3 regions of the Streptomyces sp. A2-16 genome follow, and region 1 is predicted to be linked to each of the others. Evidence: riboswitches for the same ligand, from Rfam matches in the RefSeq annotation. Region 1 holds a riboswitch; each other region holds the start of a gene.
The links. Region 1 has a riboswitch for cyclic di-AMP ahead of IOD14_RS04820 (C40 family peptidase). Riboswitches for the same ligand answer to the same signal wherever they lie in the genome.
Positions count from the first base shown of each region.

Region 1 (3,267 bases):
GACGCGCAGGTAGGCCAGGACGTCCCGGACCTCCTTGCGCTCGTAGAAGCGGACGCCGCCGACGACCTTGTAGGGCAGGCCGACGCGGATGAAGACCTCTTCGAAGACTCGGGACTGCGCGTTGGTGCGGTAGAAGACGGCGACATCGCCAGCCTTCGCGTCGCCCGCGTCGGTGAGACGGTCTATCTCGTCGGCGACGAACTGCGCCTCGTCGTGCTCGGTGTCGGCGACATAGCCGGTGATGCGCGCGCCCGCGCCCGCGTTGGTCCACAGGTTCTTGGGGCGGCGGGACTCATTGCGCTCGATGACGGCGTTGGCGGCGGTGAGGATCGTCTGGGTGGAGCGGTAGTTCTGCTCCAGGAGGATCGTCGTCGCGTCCGGGTAGTCCTCCTCGAACTGGAGGATGTTGCGGATGGTCGCGCCGCGGAAGGCGTAGATCGACTGGTCGGCGTCACCGACGACACAGAGCTCGGCGGGCGGCAGGTCATGCTCGCTCGGGGGTACGTCCACCGGGTGCTCGGAGGTCCCGACCAGCTCCCTGACCAGCGCGTACTGGGCGTGGTTGGTGTCCTGGTACTCGTCGACCAGGACATGCCGGAAGCGGCGCCGGTAGTGCTCGGCGACATCGGGGAACGCCCGCAGCAGGTTGACCGTCGTCATGATCAGGTCGTCGAAGTCGAGGGCGTTGGCCTCGCGCAGCCGCGACTGGTACATGGCGTACGCCTGGGCGAGGGTCTTCTCGAAGCCGTCGGTGGCCTGGGCGGCGAAGTCCTCCTCGTCGATCAGCTCGTTCTTCAGGTTGCTGATCTTGGCGCTGAAGGACTTCGGCGGGTACCGCTTGGGGTCGAGGTCCAGGTCGCGGCAGACCAGGGCCATGAGGCGCTTGGAGTCGGCGGCGTCGTAGATCGAGAAAGAGGAGGTGAACCCGAGCTTCTTCGACTCCCTGCGCAGGATCCGCACGCAGGCGCTGTGGAAGGTCATCACCCACATCGCGTTCGCGCGCGGGCCGACGAGCTGCTCGACGCGCTCCTTCATCTCGCCCGCGGCCTTGTTGGTGAAGGTGATCGCGAGGATCTGGCCCGGGTGGACATGGCGCTCGCCGAGGAGGTGGGCGATGCGGTGGGTGAGCACCCGGGTCTTGCCGGAGCCGGCGCCGGCCACGATGAGCAGCGGGGTACCGGAGTGCACGACGGCCGCGCGCTGGTTCTCGTTCAGCCCCTCCAGGAGGGCGGCCGGGTCCACGACCGGGCGCGGGGCGCCGTCGCGGTAGTAGGCGTCCCGGTCCGGGGGCACGTCGAACTTCCCACCGAACAGATCGTCCGGAACCTGCTCCGGTACGTGCTCGTCCTCGGGCGGCGGCGGGGGTTCCTCCGCATGCCCGCGAGGGGCCTGGAGGTCCGCCAGGAAGCTGTCGTCAAAGAGGCTGCTCATCGCTCTCCGAGTCTAGGGCTCCCCACTGACAGCCCGCCGCCGCCCCGAGAACATCGCCCGAATCACCGTCCGACCGCGGCTGGCCGGAAGCCGACCCCGGAAAGCGGGCAGATATCGTCAACCAGACGAAATGAGCCCAGGAAAACAAATCATTACGAATCGAACACATGGAGCGGCGCCTGGGAGTTAGGTCACGAAAATGTATCGGGCATATCGAACATCAACCTTCACAGAGGCCACACCAGTTGGCTACCGTTCCGGGCAGGCCGTACGACCCCTTCCGGCGAACCTCGCCGGGCCGTACTGCCTCCGCCGAGTCCGCAGCGCCGCCGCGCGCCCGGAGCCGGGGACCCACCGAACTTGGGGTGAATCGGCCCACTCCCGCGCAGGGGAGCGCCGTAGGGCAAACCTTCCGAAGCACTTCGCCCGAACCCGACAGCTAACTCGGTAGGCGGAGCATGGGAAGGAGTCGCCTCCCTTGGCGTCGCACCGCAAGTCGCGTCCCGTCGGTACGCGCGTGGCAGGCATACGGACCCCGGCCCTCGCAACGGCCGCCCTCACCTCCGTGGCCCTGCTGTCCCAGTCGGCGAACGCAGCGCCGGCCGACGACAGGCCCAGCCTCGAAGAGGTCGAGAAGAAGGTCGACGACCTCTACCGCCAGGCCGAGTCGGCGACCGACAGCTACAACGCCGCCAAGGAGAAGACGACCAAGCAGCGCAAGCAGGTCGACACCCTCCTCGACGACGTCGCCCAGCGCACCCAGAAGCTCAACGAGGCGCGCGAGGAACTCGGTTCCTTCGCCGCGGCCCAGTACCGCACCGGCGCCGCCGCGCCCGACACCGCGACCTTCCTGCTCGCCGACACCCCGCAGGACTACTTCGACCAGGCGCAGCTGATGGGCCGTCTGACGAGCCGCCAGAAGGGCGCGGTCGACGACTACGTCTCCGAGCAGTCCGCGACGATGAAGAAGCGCCAGGAGGCCTCCCAGAGCCTTCAGACGCTCAGCGAGACGCAGAGCGACCTGAAGACCGCCAAGGCGACCGTCCAGAAGAAGCTCGCCGACGCGCGTGACCTGCTGTCGGAGCTGACGGCCCAGGAGAAGGCGCGTCTCGCGGCGATCGAGAAGCGGAAGCAGGAGGAGGCGGCCCGCAGGGCGGCGGAGCTGGCGCAGCAGCAGGCGGCCGCGGAGAAGGCGGCCCAACAGGAGAGCGCGCCGGCTTCCACCGGTTCGAGCACGTCGACGGCGCCCGACTCCTCGTACGCCACCAAGGCCGCCAAGGCCCTCGCCTTCGCCCGCGCGCAGATCGGCAAGCCGTACGTCTGGGGCGCCACCGGCCCCGACTCCTACGACTGCTCGGGGCTCACCCAGGCCGCCTGGAAGGCCGCCGGAGTCGACCTCCCGCGCGTCACCTACGACCAGGTCAACGCCGGCACCACGGTCTCCCTGGCCGACGCCCAGCCCGGTGACCTGGTCTTCTTCTACGACGACATCAGTCATGTCGGCCTCTACATCGGCAACGGCATGATGATCCACGCCCCGAAGCCGGGCGCGTACGTCCGCGAGGAGTCGATCTACTACGACGGCGAGTCGGGGATCCACAGCGTGGTGCGCCCGGCCTGAGCCACCGCTCGTCGGCGGCCCGCGCGGGCAGGATCCTTTCGTCCGCGCGGACAGAACCCTCTCGCCCGAGCCGACAGGCCCCTTCGCCCGCGCGGGCAGGACCCTTTCGTCCGCGCAGGCAGGACCCTTTCGTCCGCGCGGGCAGGACCCCTTCGTCCGCGCAGGCAGGACCCTTTCGTCCGTGCGCCGCGGAGGATTCCAGCGCCCGCGAACGG
Region 1 covers NZ_CP063808.1:1,008,235-1,011,501, reverse strand. Annotated here, with positions in the region: gene pcrA (DNA helicase PcrA) at 1-1,431, opposite strand, end outside; cyclic di-AMP (ydaO/yuaA leader) riboswitch at 1,732-1,901, shown strand; gene IOD14_RS04820 (C40 family peptidase) at 1,910-3,052, shown strand.

Region 2 (3,267 bases), 8.5 Mb from region 1:
AGGGCGTAGTACGGGACGGCGGCCAGGCCCGCGCGGGCGGCCACCGACTCCAGCTCGCCCTCATAGGTGTCACGCGAGACCAGGTTGTAGTGGGGCTGGAGGGCGACATAGCGCGCCAGGCCCTCGCGGTCGGAGAAGGCGAGGGACTCCGAAAGCCGCGCGGCGGAGATGTTGGAGGCGCCGATCGCCCGCACCTTGCCCGCCTTCACCAGCTCGTCCAGCGCGCCGATGATCTCCTCGACCGGCACCTCGGTCTTGTCGAAGTGCGTGTAGTAGAGGTCGATGTGGTCGGTGCCCAGACGCTGCAGCGAGGCGTCGGCGGCGGCCTTGATGTTCCCGGCGGTCAGGCCGGGGAAGTCGGGGTGCTGGCTGACCTTCGTGGCGATGACGACGTCGTCGCGGTTGCCGCGGGCCGCCAGCCACTTGCCGATGACGGTCTCGGACTCGCCGCCGGAGTTCCCGTCGACCCACGCCGAGTAGGAGTCGGCCGTGTCGACGAAGTTGCCGCCGGCCGCGGTGTACGCGTCGAGGACGGCGAAGGAGGTGGCCTCGTCGGCGGTCCAGCCGAAGACGTTGCCGCCGAGGGAGAGCGGGAAGACCTCGAGGTCGGAGGAGCCGAGCTTGCGCAGAGAAGTCATGCCATACGTCAACGCCCGTCCGGGACGCCGCTCTTCCGCTACGGCCGCAAAGTCCTCGTAAACAACCGGAATCACCCCCTCCGGAACTCTGCCCCCACACACGCCGACGGCCCTGGCGTCGGGGGGACGTCGTCAGGGCCGTCGGAAACCGTAGGAAGAGGGAACCTCAGGGGTTGAGCCCCTTGCCCCGCAGCCACGCCATCGGGTCGATCCCGTCGGCCGCGCCGTTCGGGTGGACCTCCAGGTGCAGGTGCGCGCCGGTCACGTTGCCCGTGGCGCCCACGCGGCCGATGACGTCACCGGTGCCGACCTTCTGGCCGACGCTGACGCTGATCGAGGACTGGTGGCAGAACCACAGCTCGGTGCCGTCGTCGAGGGTGAGGATCGTGCGGTAGCCGTAGGAACCGGCCCAGCCCGCCTCGGTGATGGTGCCGCTGTGGATCGCCTTGATGAGCGTGCCCGTGGGGGCGGCGAAGTCGAGGCCCGTGTGGTAGCCGGAGGACCACAGCGAACCGGCCTGCCCGAAGGTCGAGGTGATGGTGTACGACGAGGTCGGCAGCGTGTACTGCTTGGCGAGCTCGGCCAGGCGCGCGGCCTCGGCCACCTTCGCGGCCGCCTCCTCCGCCTTCTTCTTCGCGGCGGCGGCCTGCTCCTGGGCCTCCTTCTCCGCCTTGGCGGCGGCCGCGTCGGCCTCCTTCTCGGCGGCGGCCGCGACGGCCTGGGCGGCCTTGGTGTCGATCTGGTCCTGCTGCTGCTCGGCCTGGGCCAGGATGCGCGAACGCAGCGCCTCACCGGCGTCCGAGGCGCCCTGCGCGGTGTCCGCGGTGGTGGCGCCGACACTGCTGAAGGCGCTCGTGTCGTCCGCGGCCGAGTCGGCGTCGTCCGAGATGAGCGAGCCGACGTTCGGCAGGTCGGGCATCGAGATGGAGACCGGCGGCTTGCCGGTGTTGGCGCTGGCCATACCGCCGGCGCTGACGGCGGCTATGACACCGACGCCGAGAACGGTGGAGCTGCGGGCGAATCCTCCGCCGCGCTGCTTGGCGACGCGGTGCCGGCCTCGTACCGGGGCCAGGGAGTCCGCGGTCGGGTTCCACTCGCCGAGCGGGGCCTCGTCGTCGGCGCGGTAGCCGCCGTACACGAGAGTGCTGCGTGGTACGGACGGGGCCTCGGGGGCAGGCGGGTTGGACGCCACGTGGGCGCGCTCCTTTCCTTCCTTCTCGCCTACCGGGTTAGCTGACGGGTTCGGAGCAGGAAGGTCTCCTACGCGCGTATACCCGCCGTGCTGCCACGGCGGAGTACGAGCGATTCACCCCAAGTTGGTGGTTCCCCGGTTCCCTTGCGGAATTCGGCGCGTGAGCACGGAGCCGTCTCTTGTGACGGCTGGGACGACCGCGCTGCGTTATCGAACGTTAATAGACCCGGGGGGCCGATTCCAAGCTGTTCCGCTTGATCATTAACGAAATCCCGCAGGACTTACGGCCCATGAACGGCTAAAAACGGGCGAGTTGGCCTGACCTCGGGTAACCCACGGACCTTGACGGCACGTCAGACGCTATGCGGAGGGCGGTCGTCCGATCACCCCGCGTCACACAGGCCTTCTCAGGGCGAGCAGGACCATGTCGTCGGTGAGGAAGCCCCCGGAATGCCGGCGCGCCTCGCCCGCGAGGGCGGCGAGCAGTGCGCCCGGCTCCGGGACGGCCCGGCCGGTCAGCCGCGCCTCGGGGTCGTAGAACCGCCCGCGCCCGTCCCGCGCCTCGGACAGTCCGTCGGTGTACAGCAGCAGCGTGGCCCCGCCCGGGAAGCGGTGCTCCTCCGCCAGGTCGGGCCAGGTACCGAGGTCGCCCATGCCGAGCGGCAGCGCGGGGCTGCAGGCGGGCAGTTCGTCCACCGTGCCGTCGCCGTGCAGCAGCAGGGGAGGCGGGTGGCCGCGGTTGACGATCCGTACGATCCCGTCGCCGTGCGGGAGTTCGGCGAGGACGACCGTCGCGAACCCCTCGAGGATGTCGACGCTGTCCCGCCGCGCCGCCTCCCGCTCCAGCGCCCGCTCCAGGCGCTGCGCGACGGCCTCCAGGGTGGTCTCCTGCTCGGCGGCCTCCCGGAACGCCCCGATGACGATCACGACGGCCGCCACCGCCCCCATCCCCTTGCCGCGCACGTCCCCGACGATCAGCCGTACCCCGTGCGGGCTGTCCTGCACGGCGTACAGGTCGCCGCCGATGAACGCGTCCTCCTGGGCCGCCTCGTAGCGCACGGCGATGTCGAACCCGCCGATCCGTCCCGGGGGACCGGGCAGCACCGCGCGCTGGGCGGCCTCGGCGATCTCGCGCTGGGAGGCGAGCTGTTCGCTGCTGCGGCGGACGAGGAGATTGATGAGGACCGCGAGGACGGCGACCGTGATCACGGTCACCGTCTCGGTGACGGCGTCGGCTTCGAGGACGATGCCGAGCTGCAGGTGGACCGCGAGGACGACGAGGACGGTGGCGACGCCGGTGAGGACGGTGCCGCGCCGCGAGTAGAGCGGGGCCGCGACCAGGGGGGTGGCGGTGAACAGGGGCGCCGCGGAGAACTGGGTCGGGGTCAGGTAGTCGTAGAACGCCCCGGCGACGAGCAGCAGCATCGGGAGCACGCG
Region 2 covers NZ_CP063808.1:9,479,963-9,483,229, forward strand. Annotated here, with positions in the region: gene IOD14_RS42535 (aldo/keto reductase) at 1-638, opposite strand, end outside; gene IOD14_RS42540 (M23 family metallopeptidase) at 805-1,830, opposite strand; cyclic di-AMP (ydaO/yuaA leader) riboswitch at 1,842-1,999, opposite strand; gene IOD14_RS42545 (PP2C family protein-serine/threonine phosphatase) at 2,224-3,267, opposite strand, start outside.
Region 2: linked by a shared signal. The riboswitch ahead of IOD14_RS42540 (M23 family metallopeptidase) and the one ahead of IOD14_RS04820 (C40 family peptidase) in region 1 are both predicted to bind cyclic di-AMP.

Region 3 (3,267 bases), 5.4 Mb from region 1:
GCCGCCCAAATACGGTCTCGCGTCGCAGAGTTCACCGCTTCGAGCGACAGATATATGCATATCTTGGTGGATCGGCACCCGTCACCGCCCCGGTAATGGCACTCTGACGATGAACCACCAGTCCGGGACCGTACTCGAACCATCCGCACCGTGTCGGACTCCGGTCCCGTGGGAAAAGGACGACGTCGCCATGGCAGATCACCTGGAAGCATCCGTCACTCTGCCGAGCGAACCCGCTTCGGTCTCCGCGGCCCGCACCTATGTCCTGAGCACCCTGGCGGAGTGGGGGCTGCCACCCACCACGGACGCCGCCGAGACCGTCCGGCTCATCGTCTCCGAACTCGCCACCAACGCCGTACAGCACACTTTCGGGCAGTCACCCACCTTCACGGTGGACATCGAGCTGGACCGTGACGAACACCTGCGCATCGGCGTCACCGACAGCCATCCCCGTTTCCCCAAGCGCCTGCCGGCCGCGGTCCAGCAGGACAACGGGCGGGGGATGGTGATCATCCGCTGGCTCGCCGCGGAGTCCGGCGGCAAGCTGAGAGTCAGGCCCACCCGGGAAGGCGGCAAGACCGTCTCCATCGAACTCCCGTGGACCGTACCGGCGCAGCCGGTCACGGCGGCGGGGCAGCAGGAGCCGTAGAAGCCGTCACACCGGGCGCGCGCCCTCCAGCAGCCGCGTGCCCACCGGAGCGCTGCAAGAGATGTCCCTGGGTCACCGCGAGCGCGTCGACGGCTCTCGGGGTGAGGCTCCCGCCCGAGCTGCGGTTCGCGGCCTGATGACCTCGCGCGGCACCGGCCGTAGGGCCGGGTGCGACACAGCCGCCCTGCGTTCCTCGGCGAGACCCGCCCGTCGGACCAGACGGGGAAGCAGCCACCACAGGCCCAGACACACCAGCAGGGTCGCCGCGCCCGCGGCCGCTCCTCCGGCCCGGCCCGTCGTCACGTCCACCACGGAGCCGGTGAAGACGAGGACCAGTACTGCCATGCCGACCGTGGCCAACCGGGAGGAGACCTGCACGATGCGGGCCTTGGCGCCGCGCTGGAAGAGGGAGCGGTGCAGGGCCGCCGGTGCGGTGAACAGAGCCGCCGCGACGACCGCCAGCAGCAGTGTGGTGACGTAGGTGGCCCGCTGGAAGGTGTCCAGCGACGGGAAGCGCTGGGTGAAGGCCAGGGTCAGCAGAAAGGCGAAGAGGATCTGCACCCCGGTCTGGGTGACGCGCAGCTCCTGGAGCAGCTCGCCGAAATTGCGGTCGGCGCGCTCCAGCGGCGTCTCGTTGCGGGCGGTGCACGGGCGATGGTCGGCCATGACGGTACGGGTGACCGGCTCGGCCCGTGTCAAGCGTCCCGGGGGACCCGAGAGGGCGACGGAATGTCAGGTCTGCGCCGCCCCCTCGGGGGCGTCACTTGACCCGGCCGTACCAGACGCTCTTCGTCCAGATCTTCTGCAGCCTCACCACGTCCCCGGTCTTCGGGGCGTGCCAGATCTTTCCCTTCCCGGCGTAGATGCCGACGTGGTAGACGTTCGAACCCGAGTGGAAGAACACCAGGTCGCCGGCCTTGCGGCTGCCTGCGCCGATGTGGCGGGTCTTGTTGTACTGCTGGGCAGCCGTGCGCGGGAGCTTCTTGCCCGCCTTCTTGAACGAGTACAGCGTGAGCCCTGAGCAGTCGAAGCGGCGGGGCCCCGTGGCGCCGTACTTGTACGGCGAGCCCTTCTTCGAGGCCGCGACCTTGAGTGCCTTCGTCGCCGGCGTCGCGGCGGCGGCGTCTGCTGCGACACCCGGAACCACGACGGAGCCGCCCACTGCGGCGATGGCGAAGGCCGAGGCCGTACCGGCTCGGACCATCAGCGACGGGACACGATTGAGCGCAGTCATGCGCAACCCTTCGTCAGCCGCCTGTGAAGGATGACCTGTCGGATTCGGGCTGGCGAAGTTGCCCGGCCGCTGACGCGGCTTCACCCCAAGGGCTGCTCGGCCCGGTCATGGCGTGACCGTTCCGGCGACCCGTCGTGCTTGGGTCCTCCACTCCTGCCGATCCACTCCTGTCGACCGGTCATCCGGGCGGCGGCAGGACTCGGCGTCCGCCCGGATCGCCCCGCCGCTGCGGCGGGGGCTTGTCGTCAGACAGGGATCTTGGCGTACGGAAGTGCGAAAAGCCCAACGGAACCGGGGATTTGTGGTGTTACTCACCACTCACCCGTTTGGGTGAACGCCCCTTCGAGCGAAGGGGCGTTCGGCGGTCAGAGGCCCCCGGACCTGCACAGAAACTCCTCACTCCGGCACCGGATCATGCGTGTCGCGCACGTTCGGTGCTCGCGAAAAAGGAGCCGCGTCTCCGCCAATAGGGGGTACGTCTTTTGGTCCGTTTCAACTCAGGTCCGGACGCCACGTCAATTGCCGGACTCGGGCGGCACGGTGACTCTGGCCGTGCGCCGCTCGCCGTCCAGGACCCGCAGGGCCCGCGCGAGTGTCGCGGCATGCAGGTCGCGTTCGCCCCGGGCGTGCATCAGTACGAGCGCGTCGCGCAGCTCGGCCGCCCTGCTCACCAGCGCCTGCGCCGCGCGCAGTCCGCCGTAGGTGTCCTCGCACCGGGCCGGGTTGATCCTGCCCAGCAGGTCGACCACGTCGAGGTAACGGTCGATCAGTTCGCCCTCGGCGCGGGTGAGCGCGGGCAGCGGTGGCAGGTCCGGGATCATCGAGGCCTCACCTCGCGCCCGGCGTGGTGCGCGAGGACTTGCGGCTCGGGACGATCGCGTCCGCAAGGCCGTGGTCCAGGGCGCCCTGCGCGTCCAGGATCTTGTCCCGCTCGATGTCAGCGCTCACCTGCTCGGGGCTGCGCCCGGTGTGCCGCACCAGCATCTCCTCCAGGCGGCCCCGCACCCGGATCAACTCGTCGGCCTGGATCGCCAGATCGCTGGCCTGCCCCTGTATCGGCTCGCTCAGCGCGGGCTGGTGGATCACCACTCGGGCGCCCGGCAGCACGGACCGCTTGCCCGGGGTGCCCGCGGCCAGCAGCACCGCCGCGGAGGACCCCGCCTGTCCGAGGCAGGTCGTCTCCACGTCGCAACTGACGTACTGCATCGTGTCGTAGATCGCCGACATCGCGCTGAACGAGCCGCCGGGGGAGTTGATGTACAGCGCGATGTCCCGGTCCGGGTCCTGGTACTCGAGGTACATGAACTGCGCCATCAGATCGTTCGCCGAGGTGTCGTCGATCGGTGTCCCGAGGAAGACGATCCGCTCCTCCAGCAGCTTCGAG
Region 3 covers NZ_CP063808.1:6,405,838-6,409,104, reverse strand. Annotated here, with positions in the region: gene IOD14_RS28720 (ATP-binding protein) at 191-649, shown strand; gene IOD14_RS28715 (DUF6328 family protein) at 722-1,315, opposite strand; gene IOD14_RS28710 (C40 family peptidase) at 1,410-1,883, opposite strand; cyclic di-AMP (ydaO/yuaA leader) riboswitch at 1,887-2,098, opposite strand; gene IOD14_RS28705 (hypothetical protein) at 2,399-2,704, opposite strand; gene IOD14_RS28700 (ATP-dependent Clp protease proteolytic subunit) at 2,712-3,267, opposite strand, start outside.
Region 3: linked by a shared signal. The riboswitch ahead of IOD14_RS28710 (C40 family peptidase) and the one ahead of IOD14_RS04820 (C40 family peptidase) in region 1 are both predicted to bind cyclic di-AMP.